Regions from separate parts of the Marinovum sp. E3 genome, predicted to be linked through region 4. Evidence: riboswitches for the same ligand, from Rfam matches in the RefSeq annotation. Region 4 holds a riboswitch; each other region holds the start of a gene.
What was found. Region 4 has a riboswitch for cobalamin ahead of AC0J5K_RS11025 (DUF1636 family protein). Riboswitches for the same ligand answer to the same signal wherever they lie in the genome.
Positions count from the first base shown of each region.

Region 1: it holds a riboswitch for cobalamin, as region 4 does, so the genes downstream of both, AC0J5K_RS18205 (ABC transporter substrate-binding protein) here and AC0J5K_RS11025 (DUF1636 family protein) in region 4, are expected to answer to the same signal.
Region 2: it holds a riboswitch for cobalamin, as region 4 does, so the genes downstream of both, AC0J5K_RS11790 (TonB-dependent receptor plug domain-containing protein) here and AC0J5K_RS11025 (DUF1636 family protein) in region 4, are expected to answer to the same signal.
Region 3: it holds a riboswitch for cobalamin, as region 4 does, so the genes downstream of both, AC0J5K_RS11820 (hypothetical protein) here and AC0J5K_RS11025 (DUF1636 family protein) in region 4, are expected to answer to the same signal.

Region 1 covers NZ_JBVTQV010000002.1:163,330-168,677, forward strand. Annotated here, with positions in the region: gene queC (7-cyano-7-deazaguanine synthase QueC) at 1-619, shown strand, start outside; gene queD (6-carboxytetrahydropterin synthase QueD) at 619-972, shown strand; gene queE (7-carboxy-7-deazaguanine synthase QueE) at 969-1,676, shown strand; gene queF (preQ(1) synthase) at 1,692-2,156, shown strand; cobalamin riboswitch at 2,339-2,553, shown strand; gene AC0J5K_RS18205 (ABC transporter substrate-binding protein) at 2,609-3,652, shown strand; gene AC0J5K_RS18210 (FecCD family ABC transporter permease) at 3,688-4,695, shown strand; gene AC0J5K_RS18215 (ABC transporter ATP-binding protein) at 4,692-5,348, shown strand, end outside.
Region 2 covers NZ_CM146908.1:2,418,880-2,424,227, reverse strand. Annotated here, with positions in the region: gene AC0J5K_RS11800 (FecCD family ABC transporter permease) at 1-421, opposite strand, end outside; gene AC0J5K_RS11795 (ABC transporter substrate-binding protein) at 418-1,251, opposite strand; gene AC0J5K_RS11790 (TonB-dependent receptor plug domain-containing protein) at 1,238-3,133, opposite strand; cobalamin riboswitch at 3,249-3,444, opposite strand; gene mraZ (division/cell wall cluster transcriptional repressor MraZ) at 4,289-4,795, shown strand; gene rsmH (16S rRNA (cytosine(1402)-N(4))-methyltransferase RsmH) at 4,799-5,348, shown strand, end outside.
Region 3 covers NZ_CM146908.1:2,425,220-2,430,567, reverse strand. Annotated here, with positions in the region: gene AC0J5K_RS11825 (ATP-dependent helicase) at 1-2,158, shown strand, start outside; cobalamin riboswitch at 2,321-2,509, shown strand; gene AC0J5K_RS11820 (hypothetical protein) at 2,659-2,940, shown strand; gene AC0J5K_RS11815 (DUF1127 domain-containing protein) at 3,485-3,697, opposite strand; gene AC0J5K_RS11810 (Mrp/NBP35 family ATP-binding protein) at 3,934-4,986, shown strand; gene AC0J5K_RS11805 (ABC transporter ATP-binding protein) at 5,020-5,348, opposite strand, start outside.
Region 4 covers NZ_CM146908.1:2,249,667-2,255,014, reverse strand. Annotated here, with positions in the region: gene cobN (cobaltochelatase subunit CobN) at 1-1,386, opposite strand, end outside; gene cobW (cobalamin biosynthesis protein CobW) at 1,394-2,452, opposite strand; gene AC0J5K_RS11025 (DUF1636 family protein) at 2,456-2,869, opposite strand; cobalamin riboswitch at 2,960-3,185, opposite strand; gene cobO (cob(I)yrinic acid a,c-diamide adenosyltransferase) at 3,222-3,833, shown strand; gene AC0J5K_RS11015 (cobyric acid synthase) at 3,850-5,295, shown strand; gene cobD (threonine-phosphate decarboxylase CobD) at 5,292-5,348, opposite strand, start outside.

The DNA.
Region 1 (5,348 bases), on a different replicon from region 4:
GCTGGTGTCCTTCGATTACGGCCAACGCCACCGCAAGGAGCTCGACTTCGCGGCCGCGGCGGCGCAGCGGCTCGGCGTTCCGCATCACCTGATGGACATGCGCGGGATCGGTGCCGCGCTCTCCGGATCGGCGCTGACCGACGACATCGATGTGCCTGACGGCCATTACGCCGAGGACACGATGCGCATCACCGTCGTGCCGAACCGCAACGCCATCATGCTGGCGATCGGTTTCGGAGTTGCCGCCGCCAACGGCGATGAGGCTGTTGCGACCGCCGTGCATGGCGGCGATCACTTCATATATCCCGATTGCCGCCCTGGTTTCGCCCGCGCCTTCGACGCCATGCAGCAGGCTGCGCTCGACGGCTATGCCGAGGTGCACCTCCACACGCCCTTCGTCGAACGCAGCAAGGCCGACATCGTGCGCGAGGGCGCCCGCCACGGCACGCCCTTCGCCGAGACCTGGTCGTGTTACAAGGGCGGCGCGCTGCATTGCGGCCGCTGCGGCACCTGCGTCGAGCGCCGCGAGGCGTTTCACATCGCCGGTGTTCCGGACCCTACCGCCTATGCCGATCCCGAGTATTGGGCGACGGCAATTGCCGAGCGGGAGGCCACCTGATGTTCCGCATCCGCAAGGAATTCCACTTCTCCGCCTCGCACCAGCTTTCGCATCTGCCGCCCGACCACCAATGCGCGCGGCTGCACGGGCACAACTATGTCGTCGTGGTGGAACTGGCCGCCGAAACGCTGAATGACGACGGTTTCGTGCGCGACTACCACGATCTGAAACCGCTCAAGAGCTATATCGACGATCAATTCGACCATCGCCATCTGAATGACATTTTCGATGTGCCCTCCACCGCCGAGCACATGGCCCGCCATTTTTACGACTGGTGTGCCGCGCGTTGGCCCGAGACCAGCGCCGTGATGATCAGCGAGACGCCGAAAACCTGGGCAGAGTACCGGCCATGACCCTGCGCATCGCCGAGATATTCGGGCCGACGATCCAGGGCGAGGGCGCATTGATCGGTGAGCCCACGGTTTTTATCCGCGCCGGTGGCTGCGACTACAGGTGCAGCTGGTGCGACAGCCTGCATGCCGTTGAAAGCCGGTATCGCCATACTTGGGCGCCGTTGAGCGACGTGGAAATCTGGGATGAGGTGCTGCGTCTTTCGAACGGTCAGCCGTTGACGGTCTCGATCAGCGGCGGCAATCCCGCGATCCAGGATTTCGCTCCGGTGATCGCGCGGGGACGTGCGGCGGGGTATCGCTTCGCCTGCGAGACACAAGGTTCCTTGGCCAGAGATTGGTTTGCGGAGCTCGACACGCTGGTTTTGTCGCCGAAACCCCCCTCGAGCGGCGAAACGGTGGACTGGGATGCCTTCGATGGCTGTGTCTCCGCCGGCAAGCCGGCGCGGCAGTCGGTGATGAAGATCGTCGTCTTCGACGAGACCGATTACCAATGGGCCAAAGCCGCCCATGCCCGCCACCCGGACCTGCCGCTCTACCTCCAGCCGGGCAACGCCGAGGTCGACCCCGACACGCCGGTCGATCTGCGGGCCCTGTCTGCCCGGCTGGAATGGCTGACCGACAGCGCGATGGCCGACGGCTGGTTCGCCCCCCGCATCCTGCCGCAGCTTCATGTCCTGATCTGGGGCAACAAGCGCGGCGTCTGACCTTAAGGAGCCCCCATGTCCGAAAATATCTACAGCGATCTCAAGCAGCTTGGCGGCGAAACCCGCATTCCCGCCAGCCCGGAAGAGGCTGAACTGGAGCGTGTGCCCAACCCACAGGCCGACCTGGCCTATAATGTGCGCTTCACAGCGCCGGAATTCACCTCGCTCTGCCCGATGACCGGACAGCCGGATTTTGCCCACCTGGTGATCGACTACGTACCCGGCGCCTGGCTGGTGGAATCGAAATCGCTGAAACTGTTCCTGACCTCCTTTCGAAATCATGGTGCGTTTCACGAGGATTGCACGATCTCTATCGCACGCCGCCTGGTCGATTTCCTCGAACCGCAATGGCTGCGGATCGGCGGCTACTGGTATCCGCGCGGCGGCATTCCGATCGACGTGTTCTGGCAGACCGCCCCGCGTCCCGAGGGCCTCTGGCTGCCCGATCAAGGCGTGCCGCCCTATCGCGGCCGGGGTTGAAAAGCAGAGCAAGCGTTTCGGGACTGCCAGGATAGCAGCCGCTACTCCCCGACAACTGTCAAATGGGGGAGTAGCACGCAAAAAGGCATTCAAAAACAGTGATCTAAAATGGCGCGCCTTTGCAGGCAGGTGATTGAATTCGCCACCGGAAGAATCTGGCTTGACAAACCAGGTTGTGAAGAAGAACTTCCGGCGCGAACGGTTCCCAATCGGGATGAAAAGGGAACCCGGTGCCAAGCCTTCTGGCTTGAACTCCGGGACTGCCCCCGCAACTGTAGGCGGCCGTTTCGACCCATGCGCCCGTCGGGCGATGCCACTGTGTCACAGAACAGGCACGGGAAGGCGGGTTGGAACGATGGCCGCGAGTCAGGAGACCTGCCGTTCCGGCCTGCGATGGAGCAGAGCCGAAATTTCAATGCGCACCGGACGGGGTGTCCGGAAAAGGAGCGTCAATGATCCAAATAGCTCGCGGCCGCGGTCGTATCCTCTGTGTGCTTGCAACTGCCATTCTCGCATCAACTGCCTTGCGGGTTCAGGCCCAGGCAACCACCTATCCTCTTGAAATCCGCAACTGCCAGAGGGACTTGATCCTGGATGCAGTTCCGGAGCGCGTGGTGGCGATCGGACAGGGCACAACCGAAATCTTGCTCTCGCTCGGCCTGGCCGACAAGATCGTCGGTAGCGCAATCTGGCTGGCGCCTTTGCCAGAGGAATTGGCCGAGCAGGGCCAAGCCTTGCCGCGGCTGGCGGATAAGTCGCCCAGTTTCGAAGCGGTGCTGGACACCCGCCCCGATTTCGTCGCGAGTCAGTGGATCAACGACATCGCTCCCGAACAGGCGCGGGTCGGCACCTTTTCCCAGTTCGGAGATTTCGGCATTGCCACCTATGTGTCGCCGGCCGAATGCGCCAAAAGCGATTTCAGCACCGGCAGCGGTGACGGAGCCCGGTCTCAAGCCTGGTCCATGGACCTACTATCCCGCGAGATTGCTGAGCTTGCCGGCATTTTCGATGTGTCGGACGCCGGTGCGGCTCTGATCGAACGCAACGCGGCGCGGATCGAAACCGCAAAGGCACATGTACGCGGGCTGCGAGCAGGCGACGTTTCGGTTCTCTTCTGGTTTTCCTCACCGCAGACCGAGGGAGAAGCCTATGTGGCCGGCCGTTACGGGGCCCCGGCTTGGATCTCGGATATCGTCGGGGTCCGCAATGTCATCACCTCGGAAGAAGAATGGCCGCTGGTGGGATGGGAAACAATTTCGGGCCTCGACCCGGATGTAATCGTGCTGGGAAAGATGGATCGGCGCCGTCTGCCGGCCGATGACGTCGCCGCCAAGCGCGCGTTCCTGCAAAGCGATCCTGTGGCCAGTCAGCTGAGCGCAGTGCGCAATGGCTGGTTGATTGAAATGGACGCTCAGTCGATGAACCCGACTCTGCGCGCGGTAGACGGGGTCGAAACGCTTGCCGCCGGCCTACGAGCCTTCGGCCAAGCACGGTGATCGCCGAGGCGCGCCCCGCGCCCAGGTCGCGCAGGATGGCCCTTGGGCCGTTTCTGCTGGTCTCGGCCGTGGCTCTGGTCCTTGCTACGGCGGGGGCCATTTTGCTGGGCGAGATTGCGGTAACGCCCCGAGACGTGACCCGGACACTGGCCAACCGTATTCTGGGCTTGGATCTGGAAGTCGATCCGATCCGGGAAGGCATCATCTGGCACTATCGTCTCAGCCGTGCCGCCGTTGCGATCTGTGTCGGCGCGGCTCTGGCGGTCTGTGGCACCGTTCTTCAGGCTCTATTGCGCAATCCGCTGGCCGAACCATATTTGCTTGGTATTTCGGCAGGGGCATCGACCGGCGCGGTCACGGTAATTGTTCTGGCGCTCGGCGCGGGGGCGCTGTCCGTCTCCGCAGGTGCCTTTGTGGGCGCGACGGTGGCCATTCTCTTCGTCGCAATCCTGGTGCGTGAAACCGGCGGCGGGACCGAGCGCATTATACTTGCGGGTATTGCAGGCTCGCAGCTCTTCAATGCGGTAACTTCCTTCATCGTCACGTCTTCGGCCAATGCCGAACAGACGCAAGGGATCCTGTTCTGGCTTTTGGGAAGCCTTGGCAGCATCCGTTGGCCGGATGCCTGGCTTTCCTTCCCGATCATGGTCATTGGCTTGGCCATCTGTCTCTACCGTGCCAGGGCGCTTGATGCCTTCGCCTTCGGCGAGGACGCCGCTGCTTCGCTGGGCGTGGACGTCGCGCGCGTTCGCCTTGAACTCTTTGCGGTCACCGCATTTCTGACCGCGACGGTGGTCAGCATGGTGGGTGCTGTCGGCTTCGTCGGGCTGGTCATTCCCCATGCGACTCGTTTTCTGGTCGGCCCTGCACATGGCCGCCTGATACTGGCTTCAGCCTTGGCTGGAGGAGTCTTCATGGTTGCAGCGGACGTGTTGTCTCGCATCGTTTTGCCGGGACAGGTGCTGCCCATTGGTGTCATCACTGCGCTGTTCGGTGCTCCGGCCTTTGCTGCTATCCTTTGGCAGTCTCGGAGGGGGAGATGACGCTCAGGGCGGAAGATGTGTCTTGGGCGGCCGGAGGCGCCCCGATTGTGCGTGGGGTTACATTGCGACTGCCCGAACAAGGTGTTCTCGGACTTGTCGGGCCGAACGGATCGGGTAAATCCAGTCTTCTGCGGCTACTCGCAGGATTGCGTCGAGGGACGGGAGGCGCGATCTATTTGGAGGATCGCCCCATCGAGAGCCTCCGCCGCAAAGAGATTGCCCGCCGCCTTGCCCATGTCGAGCAGCAGGCGGACATTGACATCTCCTTGACTGCGCGCGAGGTGGTCGCGCTCGGGCGCCTTCCCTTGCGAGGCGCCTGGAATGGCTGGTCAACTCGTGACGAAGATGCCGTGGCCTCGGCGTTGCAGCGCACGGACATGATCGACCGTGCCGCCCAGCCATGGTCCACGCTGTCCGGCGGCGAGCGACAGCGAATCCTGATTGCGCGGGCCTTGGCACAAGAGCCGCAGGAACTTCTGCTCGACGAACCGACAAACCATCTGGATATCCGCCATCAGCTGGACCTCATGCGCCTCCTTGGCAACTTAGGCACCCGCATCGTCGTTGCCCTGCATGACCTCAATCAGGCGGCCGCCTTTTGCGACGAAATCGCTGTCATGCATCACGGTCAGCTTGTCACGCAAGGCGCGCCA
Region 2 (5,348 bases), 170 kb from region 4:
AAGTCAAGGAGGCGCCGCGCGGCCCGGCCAGCGTCAGGAGAAGCAGCACGCCGAGCAGCGCGGTGCCGAGCGCAGTCAGCGGCAGCGCGAGGGTGAAGGCGGCGGCCAGCCCGGTCTGGAGCGCGATCACCGCGCCGAGCGCGGCCGAGGCGGAGACGCCAATCAGCCCCGGTTCGGCCAGCGGGTTGCGCAGATAGCCCTGCATCGCCGCCCCGGCCATGCCCAGCGAGGCGCCGACGATCACCGCCAGAAGCGCGCGCGGCAGGCGAATCTCGCGCATCACCAGCGTCATCGGCGTGCCGTCATCGAGGATCAGCGCCGAGAGACTGTCCAAGACGCCGACCGGCGCCGGCCCGATCAGCAGCGAGGCCAGGAAGAGCGCGGCGACACCCAGCGTCAGAAGTGGCATCAGCCGGCTCATCGCGTGGCCTCCAGCGCCCGGCGCAGCGGCGCGAGCCCTTCGATGGCGCGCAGCACATGCGGCGTGCCGCAGACCCAGTCGGCATCGGTCACCGCCGCGCCCTGCGCGCCCCGGCGCAGGGCCTCGATGACCGGGTGATCCATGATCCGCTCGGCGCGGCTGGTGCCGGGATAGGGCTGGCCGGTGATGATCGCCTCGGGGGCCGCCAGCGCGAGGATTTCCAGCGGCAGCTTGCCGCCGGTCTCGTAACCGGCGGTGATGGCGATATTCTCGAAGCCGGCGGCGGTCAGGATCTCATGCGCCAGCGACGCGCGGCCCGAGGTGAAACCATTGGCATGATAAAGCGCCGCGCGAGGGCGTCGTGTCACCTCGGCTTGCAGGGCAGCGAGGCGGCTGTCGAAATCGGCCACCATGTCGCGCGCGGCCGCCTGACGGCCCAGCGCTTCGCCCATCTCGAGCACCGCGCGCCGCACGCCCTCCATGGAGGTGACGATGTCGAAGGTGGCGACCGGAATGCCGAGATTTTCCAGCGCCTCGACCGAGGCCCGTGCGGTATACCGCCCGGCCAGAACCAGGTCGGGTTGCATGAGATAGATTTCTTCGGCGCGGCCATGGTTGATGACATAGTCCTGCGCCGCATCGGCCATCGAGGAGGCGCGCCGGTCGAGCGCCACGAAGGAGACCGAATGCAGCTGGCCCGGCGCGGCCAGCATCATGGCGAGCTGGTCGGTGCAGAGGTTGATCGAGACAACCCTGCGCGGCGCCTCCTGCGCCTCGGCCGCCGCGCCGATCAGCGCGGCGGCGAGCAGGAGCGCCTTACAGAGACGCACGGACCCCGAAATACGCGGCGCGATCCGATTGGCCATAGCCCGGCGCGGTCTGGTATTCCTCGTCAAAGATGTTCTCGATCCGCAGATAGACTTCGGCATCCTCCATGATCTCATAGGTCAGGGTGGAATTCACCACGCCGTAATCGTCCAGATCGTCGGCCCGGTTGCCGGCCCAGAGCCCGGTGGCATTGAGCGAGGCGCGTTGCCCCAGATTCGCGGTCACAGAGGCCGAGGCCTGTTGGCCGGGCACAAAGGCCGACCAGCTCGAGGTGTCGAGATCGGCGTCGGAAAAGCTGTCGGTCCAGGTGTAGGAGCCGTCAAACCGCAGCCCCTCGCGCAGCGCGCCGCCAAAGGCCAGCTCCAGCCCCTGCCGGGTCGAAGTGCCCTCGGCCTGCACGTAACCGAAGGTGGTGAAAGAATAGTCGATGATGTCCTCGGCTTCGACATGGAAGGCGGTGGCGCGGACAAAGGCGGTCTCGCCGTAGCGCTTCTCGACGCCCAGATCAAAGCTCTTCGAGGTTTCGGGATCGAGATCGGGGTTGCCGGCAAAGCCGTCGTAAAGCTCGTAGCCCGAAGGCGCGCGGAAGCCGGTGGCGGCATTGGCGCGGAAGATCAGGTCATCCATCGGGCGATAGACGGCCGAGAGACGGCCGGTGGTATGGCCGCCAAATTCGGAATGTACGTCATGGCGCAGCGCGGCCGAGAGGTTCCACATATCGTTCGGTGCCCAGGTCAGTTCGGCAAAGGTGCCGTTGACGGTGGTGTCCTGGCTCTGTCCGTCGACAAAGAGGCCGAAAATCGTGTGGTCCAGCGCCACGGCGGTGTCGAATTCCTCGATCGTGTGATCGGCGCCAAATGCCAGCCGCGCGGTGGCGCCAAGATCGACGCCGCCCTGGTAGCGGTATTCCATCCGGGTGCCGGTATAGTCGAAGCGGTCGTCGGAGATGCCGCCAAAGCTGGCCGAGGTGCCTGTCAGCGTGCGGTCGATGCGGAACCAGGCGGCCGAGACCGAATGATCCACCGCGCCGGTGACGAAATCAAAGCCGATGCGGGCGCCGTTCTGTTTCTTGACCGTCAGCTCGTCGGGGCTGCCGTCAGATACCACGCCGCCCGAGGCCTCGTCATATTCATAGTCCGAGCGCTCGTCGAAGAACGACAGATGCATCACCAGATCGGGCGAGCCCAGTTCGTAAGAGCCGGCAAAGCTCAGCCGGGTGGCCGAAAAGCCGTCTTCCTCGTCATTGCCGTCGTTTTCGTCGGCGGCGGAAAATCCGTCCGAGCGGGCGTGAGAAAAGGTCAGCGCGCTGTCGTAGCCATCGCCGGCCGTGGTCAGGGTCACGGCGCTGCGCAGGGTTTCGTAGCTGCCGTATTCCGAGGCGATCTGCACGCCGAACCCGTCCTTGTCGGCGGTTTTGGTGGTGATGTTGATCACCCCGCCAAGCGCCTCGGAGCCATAAAGCGCCGATTGCGCGCCGCGCAGGATCTCGATGCGCGAGATGTCCGACGTCATCAGCCCGCCGAAATCAAAGGCCACCTGGGTGCCGCTCGGATCGGATACGTCGATACCATCGACGCGCACCTGGATGTTGTTCTGCCCGACGCCGCGAATCGAGACCCCGGCAGAGGTGCCCAGCGGGCCGGTGGCGCGGATCGTCACGCCGGGCTGGCGGGCGAGAAAATCGATCACCCGGGTCTCGCCGGTGGCCTCCAGGTCGTCCTCGGTGATCACGGCGGCGGAAACCCCGGTCTCGTCGGCGGGTGCCGCCTCGAGCCCGGCCGAAAGGATCAGCACGCCGAGATCATAGGCGTCGTCCTGGGCAAGAGCAGGGGTGGCACAGAGCGCGGAGAGCGCGGCGCTGGTCATCAGGGTGGAGCGGGTCATTTTGTATCCCTCGAAGGCCGGTCGGGCCGATTGACGTTTCGGAGGGAACAGCGCCCACCGTTTCAGTGAAGTCACCGCGACGGGGTTGCCGTTATCCGTGACGCGCCCCGCGTCGGGATAGGGTGAGCTCCTGGCAGGTCTCCTGACTTCGCGGGTCGTTGCATCCGCCGGGCCTTCCCGCGGCCGGCGGCCACAGTGGCAGTTTCCGAAGGTGCTCGCCGCTCACAGTTGCGGGGGCAGTCGCGGCTTTGCACCGCGTTCCCTTTTCACGAACCCCTTGCGAGGCCCGAACCAAGACAGGCTTCGTCTAATTGTGCCGGCTCAGCCTGGCAAGACGGCAATTCGCACGCCCCGCCACGCGGCTTCAGGTGCGGCATGGCGGCCACGCCGGCGCCTTTTTGGGAATCCATGGCCGTAGAGGGCCTGAATGGCCCTGGCGGGCGGGCGCGGCCCCGGCGGGAAATCAGGACCGCGCCGGGAAACCATGGGACATACGGGAAATCGTGGGACGGATGGGAATTCATGGCACCGGCCCAATCCGGTGCGGCGACAGAATCAAGAATTGGCTCTCGATTCCGTGATTCGTGTGTGAGTCACAGCGCCGGAATCGCCAAAATCCGCAAAAGCAGGCGCGGCAGAATTTGGGGAAACGGGTAAATCACGGCGCTGCCCCGAAAATTCCGGGATTTCGTGGGAAAAAAGCCACAGCGCCTCAATTACTATATATGGTATGAGCAAAAAGCCGCTTCCGCTATAAATTCCAAAAACAGTATCAATTTTACCCCAAGATGTTGTTTTCCACAGGGGGTGTGGACAATATGATGTGGGTCTTTCCCAATTTTGCCTGTTGATTTCCATAATTTCCCATGGCATCCCTTATATCACGATGAGGGACGGAGACAGGGGCAGCAAACGACCCCGCAACCAACTCCGAACAAAAGCAAAAACAGGTTTCATACAGGCATCCGCCTTTCATCGTGAAACAGAGATCCGGCGCGCGGGCGAGCAGACATCCCCCCAGGTGGCGCGCGCAGCTGGACATCCCGCAAGAGCGGGACAGGCGGCGGGTTGATCAGTGGCAGCAGATCAATCCGCCGTTTTTACATCCAAGACATGGGGGGTTTCGCGGGGGCGCGGGCAAAGGACGGCAGGACAGTGAGCCGCAGGTTCAGAGGCGAAAGCCGCCACAAGGTGGATACAAAGGGCAGGGTGTCGATCCCGGCCCTGTTTCGCCGTGTGCTGGAAGCTGCTGATCCGAATTGGAAATCCGGCGAAAACCCCGAGCTCGTAATTGTCTATGGCGATCACCGGCGCAACTACCTCGAATGTTACACGATGGAGGCGATCGACGAGGTCGACGCCAAGATCGATGCCATGCCGCGCGGGTCGATGCAGCGCAAGATGCTGCAACGGCTGTTTCACGGCCAATCCTATCCCACCAACGTCGACGAGACCGGCCGCCTGGTCCTGCCCGCCAAGCTGCGGGACAAGATCGGTCTGGAAAAAGAGGCCTTTTTCATCGCCGCCGGTGACACCTTTCAAATCTGGCACCCGGACACCTACGAGAAGGAAGAGCTGGCCAAGACCGAAGAGTGGCTCGACGAGCTGCCCGAGGATTTTGACCCGCTGTCCTTCCTCGATGGACCGGCAGAGGGAGCCTGAGCCATGGCCGCCGCTGCTGTCACACCCCCCGCGGCCCCGCATATCCCCGTTCTGATCCGACCGCTGATCGCGGCGGTCTCGCCGGTGGCGGGCACTTGGATCGACGGCACCTTCGGCGCCGGGGGCTATACCCGCGCCCTGCTTGACGCCGGCGCTGATGAGGTCGTGGCGATCGACCGCGACCCGCTGGCCTTTGAGCTGGCGGCCGACTGGATGGCCGGCTACGGCGCCCGCATCCGCCCGGAACAGACGGTCTTTTCCAAGATGGACGAGGTTGCCGATCAGGTGGACGGCGTGGTGCTCGATCTCGGGGTCTCCTCGATGCAGCTTGACCGGGCCGAACGCGGCTTTTCCTTCATGAAGGACGGCCCGCTCGACATGCGGATGAGCCAGGACGGCCCCAGCGCCGCCGATCTGGTCAATTCCGCCACCGAGCAGGACTTGGCCGAGATCCTCTATGTCTTTGGCGAGGAACGTGCCTCGCGCCGGATCGCCAGGAACATCGTCAAGGCCCGCACCGAAGCGCCGTTTGAAACCACGCTGCAACTGGCCG
Region 3 (5,348 bases), 180 kb from region 4:
GCGGATCGCGCATCTGCTGAACACCGGCAAGGCGCGGCCGAACGAAATCCTTTCGGTGACCTTCACCAACAAGGCCGCGCGCGAGATGAAGCTCCGCGTCGGCAAGCTTTTGGGCCAGGTGGTCGAGGGCATGCCCTGGATGGGCACCTTCCACGCCATCGGCGTCAAGCTGCTGCGCCGACACGCCGAGCTGGTGGGGTTGAAATCGAATTTCACCATCCTCGACACCGACGACCAGATCCGCCTGCTGAAACAGCTGCTTTCGGCGGCACAGATCGATGACAAGCGCTGGCCCGCCCGGCAACTCAGCCACATCATCGACAATTGGAAGAACCGGGCCTGGACGCCCGACAAGGTGCCCGCCGCCGAGGCCGGAGCCTTCAACAATCGCGGGGTTGAACTTTATGCCCAGTATCAGGCCCGGCTGAAAGAGCTGAACGCCTGCGATTTCGGCGATCTGCTGCTGCATTGCGTGACGATCTTCCAGACGCAGGAGGACGTGCTGGCCCAGTATCAACGCTGGTTCCGCTATATCCTGGTGGACGAATACCAGGACACCAATGTTGCCCAGTATCTCTGGCTGCGGCTCCTGGCGGGCGGTCACAAGAACATCTGCTGCGTCGGCGACGACGATCAGTCGATCTACGGCTGGCGCGGCGCCGAGGTGGGCAATATCCTGCGCTTCGAAAAGGATTTTCCCGGCGCCAAGGTGGTCCGGCTGGAGCAGAACTACCGCTCCACCCCGCATATCCTGGCCGCCGCCGGCGGGGTGATCGCCGGCAACACGGGGCGTCTGGGCAAGGAACTCTGGACCGATGCGCCCGACGGCGAAAAGGTAAGGCTGATCGGCCATTGGGACGGCGAGGAGGAAGCCCGCTGGATCGGCGACGAGATCGAAGCGATGCAGGGTGGCACCCGCGGCATGCGGGGATTTTCGCTGGATTACATGGCGATTCTGGTGCGCGCCTCGCACCAGATGCGCGCCTTCGAGGATCGCTTTCTGACCATCGGCCTGCCGTACCGGGTGATCGGCGGACCCCGGTTCTATGAGCGGATGGAGATCCGCGATGCCATGGCCTATTTCCGCGTCGTGGTCAGCCCCGAGGATGATCTGGCCTTCGAGCGCATCGTCAACACGCCCAAGCGCGGACTTGGCGACAAGGCGCAGCAGACCATCCAGCGTCTGGCGCGCGACACTGGCGTGCCGCTGGTCGAGGGCGCGCGGCTGGCGGTGGAGAGCGGGGCGATCAAGGGCAAGGGCGGCAATGAACTGGCCCGGCTGCTCGACGGGCTTGCGCGCTGGGGCCGGATGACCGGCGAGAAGGACGTCAGCCACGTCGAGCTTGCCCAGATCATCCTCGACGAAAGCGGCTACACCACCCATTGGCAGAACGACAAGACGCCCGAGGCGCCGGGCCGGTTGGAAAACCTCAAGGAGCTGGTCAAGGCGCTGGAGGAGTTCGAGAACCTGCAAGGCTTTCTCGAACACGTCAGCCTGATCATGGACAACGAGAGCGAAGAGGCCGGCGCCAAGGTGTCGATCATGACGCTGCATGCCGCAAAGGGGCTGGAGTTTCCCGCGGTCTTCCTGCCAGGTTGGGAGGATGGGCTGTTTCCCTCGCAGCGCAGCATGGACGAGAGCGGCCTCAAGGGCCTGGAGGAGGAGCGACGGCTGGCCTATGTGGGGATCACCCGCGCCGAGGAGGTCTGCACCATCAGCTTTGCCGCCAACCGGCGGGTCTTTGGCCAGTGGCAGTCGCAGCTGCCGTCGCGCTTTGTCGATGAGCTGCCGGAGGCGCATGTCGATGTGCTCACTCCGCCGGGGCTCTATGGCGGCGGCATGGCCGGGCAGAGCTTTGGCTCGGGCATGGAAAGCCGGGTGGCCGAGGCAAATGTCTACAATTCGCCCGGCTGGAAACGGCTTCAGGAGCGGCAGAGCCAGCGCCCGATGGCGCAGCCCAAAGAGAGCCGCAACACGGTGATCGACGCGACGGCGATCTCGAGCTTCACCATGGGCGAGCGGGTGTTCCACCAGAAGTTCGGCTATGGCGCGGTGGTGGGCATCGAGGGCGACAAGATCGAGATCGATTTCGAGAAGGCCGGCGTCAAGAAGGTGGTCGCACGCTTCATCAACGCCGCCGATGACGTGCCGTTCTGAGCCCGGACTTCGCCGACAATGATCCCGTCCCGGGACGCGCCGCGGGAGCTCTGGCCGGCGGATGCCGCGCCTGCCAAGAGGCCCCGGGTCAGGCCCGGGGCCCTGGCGTGACGGAGAATGGCGCCTCCACCGACTTTACGCTGTCTTGCGGCTCCGAATCCCCGTAGTCTGATCCGGCAAGGTGCCTGCGGTTCTGCCGCGGGAGAATTGGGAAGCCGGTGAAAGACCGGCGCTGCCCCCGCAACGGTATGGCCGGGGGATGTGGTCAGTACCACTGGGCGTCACGCCCGGGAAGGGGCCGCATCCGCAATCCCGCCGAGCCCGGAAACCAGCCTTCGCAGTGACGTCAAACCGCGGGTGGCGGGCAGGGCGCGGGGTCGGGCGCATTGCCTTGCCGCCGTTTCCTCTCTGCCTGCCCGTTCTGCATCAAGGCCACGGGGCGTGGCGGAAAGGATCGAGATGACCAGACCTCTCACCGCAGCAAACGGGAGGGCCGCAGCATGATGCTGGCCCGTATTCTTGCCGATCTGCGCCATGCCGAGACGGGGACCGCGCCCGAGGCCGCGGCGCGCGCCGGTTTTGTCCGCTGGGTGCTGTCGCTGCCACCCGGGGTGCCGGTTTCGGCCGCGGCGGCGGCCGCGGCCGTGCGGGTCCGGCCGCAGGCCGGGCAGGGTCGGGCGGTGGCGCTGTTTCTGAAGTGTCTGGACGAGGCTTGTGTCACGGCGAATATCGCGCCGGAGCGGCGCGGTGGCGCCCGGGCGCGGCGACGGGGGCGCGCGTGACTTCGGACCCCGGAAAGGAACCCCGAAAATAAGAACGGCGGCACGGGAGGTGTGCCGCCGTCTTATTTTGACCGACGCTCCTGAATGCGAGGAGACGAAGCGTCAGTGCCGGTCGGACCTCAGGCCATTTGGGAGGAGGAGCCTTCGGTCCGGGTATTCCCGACCGCAAAGGGAGGAGAGCGGCGGGAAATTCTATGTCTTTGCCGGCGTCACGCATCCGGCGTGGCGGCGGGCCGGAGCCCTGAAACTGCTATGCCCCCGGGGGGAAGAACGGCGGCACGGGAGGTGTGCCGCCGTCTTTTCAACACCAGCGCTCCTGAATGGGAGGAGACGAAGCGCCGGCTGGAGCGGACCGCGGGCCTATTGGGAGGAGGGGCCTTTGGTCCTGGTATTCCCGACCGCTATTGGGAGGAGGGCGGCAGGGAATTCTGTCTGGGCCGCTTGCCGGCCCGGTGTAAAAGGCGGCGACATCAGGGAGGAGGAGAGATGTCGCCGCTGAGACACAGAAGACTCAGGGAGGAGGAGAGAGCCTTCTGATCCGGTATCAGTTATAGGCTGCGTGATAGGCCACGCGGCGGATTTCGCTGCGGCTCAGGCCGAGATCGGCGAGCTCGCGGTTCGACAGGCCTTGCAACTCGTTCATGGTTTCCCGATACACGCGGTACTGTGCATAACGTGCGGTGAGGGACTTGAGCGCAGCCTGGAAGCGTTTGTTCAGTCCGGCCTGAACGGGGGTGTTCGTGGTGATGTCTGCCATGGCGTTTCGCCTTTGTTGTCGTCAGTGTCTGTTCGTTTCGTTGACATCAATGTAGTCGAATGCTGCGTGCGCACAATCCCAAGTGCGATCAATGCTGCTATGCAGCAATTGCATGTGTAAGCGCTTAGACGCGAGTAGACCTTAAGACTAAAGTCGTAATTTACTCGCATAGGTTGAATATCGCGGTTTTGTGAGGTGATACGCGGCACCGCGACCCAGATTGGGGCAGGAAAATCATGGAAGAGATCATCCGAAAAGAGCTGGCAAGGTTCGAGATTCCCGGTGGCGGAGACCTGATTTCGCGCGATTTGATTCGAGCGCTGAATATCGAGGACGGTGTGGTGCGCTATGTGATCGAGGCGCCCTCGCCCGAGATGGCCCGCCAGATGGAGCCGCTGCGCGCCGCGACCGAACGGGCCGTGGCTTCGATCTCCGGCGTGCGCGAGGTGCATGCGGTGCTGACCGCGCATGAGGCCAAGACCCCGCCGAGCCTCAAGGTCGGCGGCCATCCCAAGCCCCAGGCCGGCCCAATGAAACCCGCGGGCGTCAAGCGCATCATCGCCATCGCCTCGGGCAAGGGCGGGGTGGGCAAATCCACCGTTTCGTCGAATCTCGCCGTGGCGCTGGCCCGCGCCGGCAAGAAGGTGGGCCTGCTCGACGCCGATATCTACGGCCCGTCACAGCCGCGCATGATGGGCGTGTCGCAACGCCCCGCCAGCCCCGACGGCAAGATCATCGAACCGTTGGTGGCGCATGGCGTGACCATGATGTCGATCGGGTTGATGCTCGATCCGGCCAAGGCGGTGGTCTGGCGCGGTCCGATGCTGATGGGGGCGTTGCAGCAGATGCTGGGGCAGGTGGCCTGGGGCGAGCTTGACGTGCTGCTTGTCGATCTGCCGCCGGGCACCGGTGACGTGCAGCTGACGCTGTGCCAACGCTCCGAGCTGTCGGGGGCCATCGTCGTCTCGACGCCGCAGGACGTGGCGCTGCTGGATGCGCGCAAGGCGGTGGACATGTTCCATACCCTGAAGACCCCGATCCTGGGAATGATCGAGAACATGTCGCTGTTCCATTGCCCGAGTTGCGGCTTCGAGGCGCATATCTTTGGCCATGGCGGCGCGGCGCAGGAGGCCAGCGACATGGGCGTGCCGCTTCTGGCGCAGCTGGCGATCGATCTCGACACGCGGCTGGCCGGTGACAGCGGAACGCCGGTGGCGGCGGGAACCGGGCCGATGGCCGAGGCCTATGCGCAGCTGGCCCAAGGCATGATTCGCGGCGGGCTGGTCTGAAGGGCGCGTGCCGATAGGAGAGGCCGGCAACCTCTAGCGGAGGCTTTCCAGCGGCTGAAAGATCGGTCCATCGGCGCTGCGGCTGTAAAAGGCGCGCAGGGCAAAGACCTCTTCCAGCCGCTCCGGCGTCAGCACCGCGCCGGGGGCGCCGTCGGCCACGGCGCGGCCCCGGTCCAGCATGACGAGCCGGGTGCAATGCCGCGCGGCGAGGCCGAGATCGTGCAGCGAGACCACGACGGCCTTGCCTTCGGCGGCAATCCGGCCAAAGACCTCCATCGTGGTGATCTGTGCTGCCGGGTCGAGCCCGGCAATGGGTTCGTCCGCCATCAGCAGCGGTGTTTCCTGGGCCAGCGCGCGGGCGA
Region 4 (5,348 bases):
GCGCAACGGCTCGGGCAGGCGGGCGAGGGCATCGTGATAGGCCGCAAGCGGCAGTTTGATCGCGTCGCTCTGCAACCGCGAGGTGAGATCGCCGGCCTCGGCGATATCGTGGCCCGCCGCGCGCAGATCGGACAGGATCGCCTTGGCCGAGGCGGGCGCGTCGAGCCCCACCGCATGGCCGAGGTTCCAGTGCTTGCCGGGATAGGTCGAGAGCACCAGCGCCAGCCGCCGTTCCGCCGGGGCGCGCCCGGCGAGACGCAGCCAGCCGCCGACCCGCGCGACCAGCGCGGCGATGCGCTCCGGCACCGGCCGGTGTTGCCGGCGGGCGAATTGCAGATCGGGGTCGCGCTCGGCCTCTGCCTTGAACGACACCACGCCGCCCATCAGCCGGCCATCGACTTCCGGCAGCACCACATGCATCGCCAGATCGGCTGGCGACAGCCCGCGTTCGGCGGCTTGCCAGGCGGCGTGCGTCGAGGTCGCGAGGGCCGCCTGAAACACCGGCACGCCGGCGGCGTCGAGCACCGAGGCCCCGGCCGCGCCACGGCCGGAAAAGGCGGTGAGATTGACAATGGCGTCGGGCGATTGCGCGCTGACCGCGGCACGCAGGTATTCGGTCAGTTCCGGCAGCTTGAGCGAGGGCGCGTAGAGCCCGATGACTTCGGCGCCCGCGGCCCGGAAGGCGGCAAACAGCGCCTCGACCGGCGCCATGTCGGCCGCCACCAGATAGGAGCGGTAGAACACCACGAGAAGCTTGCGGCCCGCCAGGGGCCCGTTCTGGACCGGTGTCGGGCGCGGCGGATCGGCATCGGGGGCCATCGCGCCGGTCTCGGGCGTCCAGAGCCCCATCGGCGGCAACGCCTTGGAGCCGGGGACCGGAGCGGCATAGAGCCCCGAGGCCAGCGCCAGCTGCGCCAGCGCCGCCTGTGCGGCCACCGCGCCGCCGGTGTCGCAGAGATGCGCCAGCCGCCGGAGCGTCGAGACCGGTAGGGTCGAGACCGCGTCGAGCCGGGCATCCTCGCGGCCGTCCGCCGGCAGCACGGCCAGCGCGATGCCGCGCGATTGCGCCAGCGCGGAAAGCTGGCGCAGACCGTATTCCCAATAGGGCACGCCGCCAATCAGTCGGACCAGGATGCCCTTGGCCCCGGCCAGCGTCTGTTCGACGTAGGTGTCGACCGACAGCGGATGCTGCAAGGCCGCGAGGCTGGCCAGCCGCAGCGTCGGCAGCGCCCCGGCCGGCCCGCCGCCGCGATGCCAGGCGGCGGCGAAAGCCCCGAGGTCGCTGTCGGAGAACGACAGCACGACGAGATCGGCCGGGTCTTGCCCCAGGTCGACCGGCGTGCCGGTATCCTCCAGCCCGTGGCTCTCGCGAAAGACGACGTGCACCGGCGGGTTACTCCGCGGGCTGCGGCGCGAGGTCGGTCAGCGCGGCGCGGATTTCCTCCGGGCGCAGGTCGTCATGTTCGGCGATCACCACCAACCGGCTCCGGCGGGCCTCGTCGGGGGCCCAGAGCCGGTCGAACTGGTGGCGCACCCGCGCGCCCACCGCCTGCACCAGCAGGCGCATCGGCTTGCCGGCAACCGAGGCATGGCCCTTGACCCGCAGGATGTTGTGGCTCTTGGCCAGGCGCTCGATCGCGGCAACCAGATCGGCGGCATCGGCCAGCTCGGGGAGGTCGACGACGATGCTTTCGAAATCCTCGTGATCGTGGTCATGCGGGGTGTCGTGGTGGCTGGGCCGTGCGTCGAGATCGCTCTCGGCGGCGGCGCCGAGGCCGAGGATGATGCGGGGATCGACCGCGCCTTCGGCGACCTCGACCACCGGCAGCACCCGCGGCGCCTCGGCGGCGATCAGGTCCCTGGCCCGGGCGACGCCCTCCGGCCCGGCAAGGTCGGGCTTGGTCAGCAGCACGATGTCGGCGCAGGCGATCTGGTCTTCGAAGACCTCCGACAGCGGCGTTTCGTGGTCGAGGCTGTCGTCGGCCAGCCGCTGCGCATCCACCGCCGCGACGTCGGGGGCAAAGCGGCCCGCCGCCACCGCCTCGGCATCGGCCAGGGCGATCACCCCGTCGACCGTGACGCGGGCGCGGATCGCCGGCCATTCGAAGGCCTTGAGCAGCGGCTTGGGCAGGGCGAGCCCCGAGGTCTCGATCAGGATGTGATCGGGGCGCGGGTCGAGCGCCATCAGCGCCTCGATGGTGGGGATGAAATCATCCGCCACGGTGCAGCAGATGCAGCCATTGGCCAGTTCGACGATGTTCTCGGCCGGGCAGTCGGGAATGGCGCAGTCCCGCAGGATCTCGCCATCGACGCCGACATCGCCGAATTCGTTGACCACCACCGCCAGCCGACGGCCGCCGGGGTTCTTCATCAGATGGGTGATCAGCGTCGTCTTGCCGGCGCCGAGAAAGCCGGTGACGATGGTGACGGGGAGTTTGGCGAGATCGCTCATGGGTCAGGCGTCCTTGGGTGTGGCAATGATCGGGGGAATGCGGGTCAGGCAGTTGCGCTTGAAATGCTCGGGCCGTTCGCGCCAGGGGATCACCCCGTCGGCGGCCGCGTGATACTGCGCCGCGCCGGCCAGCAGCATTTCGGCGCCGTCGGTCTCGTCGACGTTGGAAAAGACATAGGTCCATTTCCCGGCGCCGCCGCGCAGGGCGACGGTGCAGGCGTTGGAACAGTTTTGCAGGCATTCCACCGGTGTCACCCGCAGCCCTTCGGGCGCACCGGTGGCGGTGATCCGGTCAAAGAGCACCTGGCCGGGGCGGCGGTCATCCTCGGGCGCGGCGCCCTTGCGGCGGCAGGTCACGCAGACCAGCAGCTCGGTTGTGGTGGCGGTGGTGTCCTGCTCGTGCGCAGAGTCTTTCATTCTCGCGTGCCCCATCGGCTTGGCAGACAGGGGTATCGGCGGAATGGTGGCCGGCAACGGACACACTCCGACACCGGCACACCCCGTCCGGTCTCATCAGTCGGGCTGGCAGGTCTCCCGGCTCACGGAATTCTGGGCCCGGGGCCCGGCGGTCGCTCTGCCTTCCCGGCCTGTCAGGCCAGTGGCTTCGAGCGCCCTTTTCCGTTCACGGTCGCGGGGGCGGCTGCGTTTGGCCCGGGCGTCCCGTCACGGGGCACCAGGGTTACACATTCCCTTTTCACCTGTTTACACAGGCACCAGCGTCAGGGCACATGGGACGAATTCCGTATACGAGTCAAGTCCGGAGATGGGGATGATCGAAGAGAAAAACGCGCGCCACGCCGAGAAGATGAAGAAGATCAAGGCCGCGCGCGATCGCATGATGGCGACCAAGACCGACGAGAAGGGCCTGATCCTCGTGCATACCGGCACCGGCAAGGGCAAGTCGTCCTCGGGGTTCGGGATGATCCTGCGCTGTATCGCCCATGGCATGCCCTGCGCCGTGGTGCAGTTCATCAAGGGCAATTGGATCACCGGCGAAGCCGAAATGATCCGCAACCGCTTTGCCGAGGAATGCCGGTTCTTCGTTTCCGGAGAAGGCTTTACCTGGGAAACCCAGGACCGCGCCCGCGACATCGCCGCGGCGCAGGCCGGCTGGGAGATCGCCAAGAGCCAGATCCTCGACCCCGAGATCCGGTTCGTGCTGCTCGACGAGATCAACATCGCGCTGCGCAACGATTATCTCGATATCGACGACGTGGTTGCGTTCCTGCAAACCCGCAAGCCGGAGATGACCCATGTCTGCCTGACCGGGCGCAATGCCAAGCCCGAGCTGATCGAGGCGGCGGATCTGGTGACCGAGATGACGCTTGTCAAACATCCGTTCCGCGATGGCATCAAGGCCCAGAAGGGCGTGGAATTCTGAGCCGGGGGGCCGTCGCATGCCGGCGCTGATGATCCAGGGCACCGGCTCCAATGTCGGCAAGTCGATGCTGGTGGCCGGGCTCTGCCGCGCCGCCCGTCGGCGCGGGCTGAGCGTGGCGCCGTTCAAGTCGCAGAACATGTCGAACAATGCCGCCGTGACCCCCGAGGGCGGCGAGATCGGCCGGGCGCAGGCGCTTCAGGCGCTGGCCTGCGGCCTGGCGCCACATGTCGACATGAACCCGGTGCTGCTCAAGCCCGAGACCGATATCGGCGCCCAGGTGGTGGTGCAGGGCAAGCGTCTGACCACCGCGCGGGCGCGCGACTACGGCCAGATGAAACCACGGCTGATGGCGGCGGTGCTCGAGAGTTTCGAACGCCTGAAGGCGGCGCATGATCTGGTGATCGTCGAGGGCGCGGGCAGCCCGGCCGAGGTCAACCTGCGGCGCGGCGACATCGCCAACATGGGCTTTGCCGAGGCGGCGGAGGTGCCGGTGGTGCTCTGTGGCGACATCGACCGGGGCGGGGTGATCGCGCAGATCGTCGGCACCCAAGCGGTGCTGCCCGAGGGTGACCGCGCCCGCATCGCCGGGTTTCTGATCAACAAGTTCCGCGGCGATCCGACACTGTTCGATGACGGGTACCAGATGATCGAGGCGCAGACCGGCTGGCGCGGCTTTGGCGTCGCGCCCTGGTTTCCCGAGGCCTGGCGGCTGCCGGCCGAGGATGCGCTCGACATTGCGCCGCCGCGCGGCCGCGACGGGCTGCATGTGGTTTGTCTCCAGTTCTCGCGGATCGCCAATTTCGACGATCTCGATCCGCTGGTGCAGGAACCGGGGGCGCGGGTCACCATGCTGCCGCCGGGCCGGGCGATTCCGGGCGATGCGGACCTGGTCATCCTGCCGGGGTCGAAATCGACCCGAGCCGATCTCGACTTCCTGCGCCGGCAGGGCTGGGATATCGACCTAGCGGCGCATCGCCGGCGCGGTGGCCGCATCCTCGGCATCTGCGGCGGCTATCAGATGCTGGGCCAGGTTGTGGCCGATCCCGAGGGCATCGAAGGGCCGCCGGGCGAGACCCCGGGGCTGGGGCATCTGGACATCACCACGGTGATGGGCGGCGACAAGAGCCTGCGGCTGGTGCAGGCGTGCCATGCCACGTTGAAACAGGCGTTTTGCGGCTACGAGATCCACATCGGCCGTTCCGACGGCCCGGACCGACGGCGCCCCTTTGCCGAGATCGCGGGCCAGCCCGAAGGCGCCTGTTCGGCCGATGGTCTGGTCAGCGGCAGCTATCTGCACGGCATGTTCGCCGATGATGGATTCCGCCGGGCCTGGCTGACGCAGCTTGGCGCGCGGGCCTCGGATCTCGGCTATGATGACGGTGTCGAGGCGACGCTGGATGCGCTGGCGGACCATCTCGAGACGCATCTCGACGTGGCGGGCCTGTTGGGGCTGGCGCGTTAGGCGGTGACGGTGGCGAAGGCCCGTTCGAGCTGCGGCCAGCGGTCGGCCGGTGG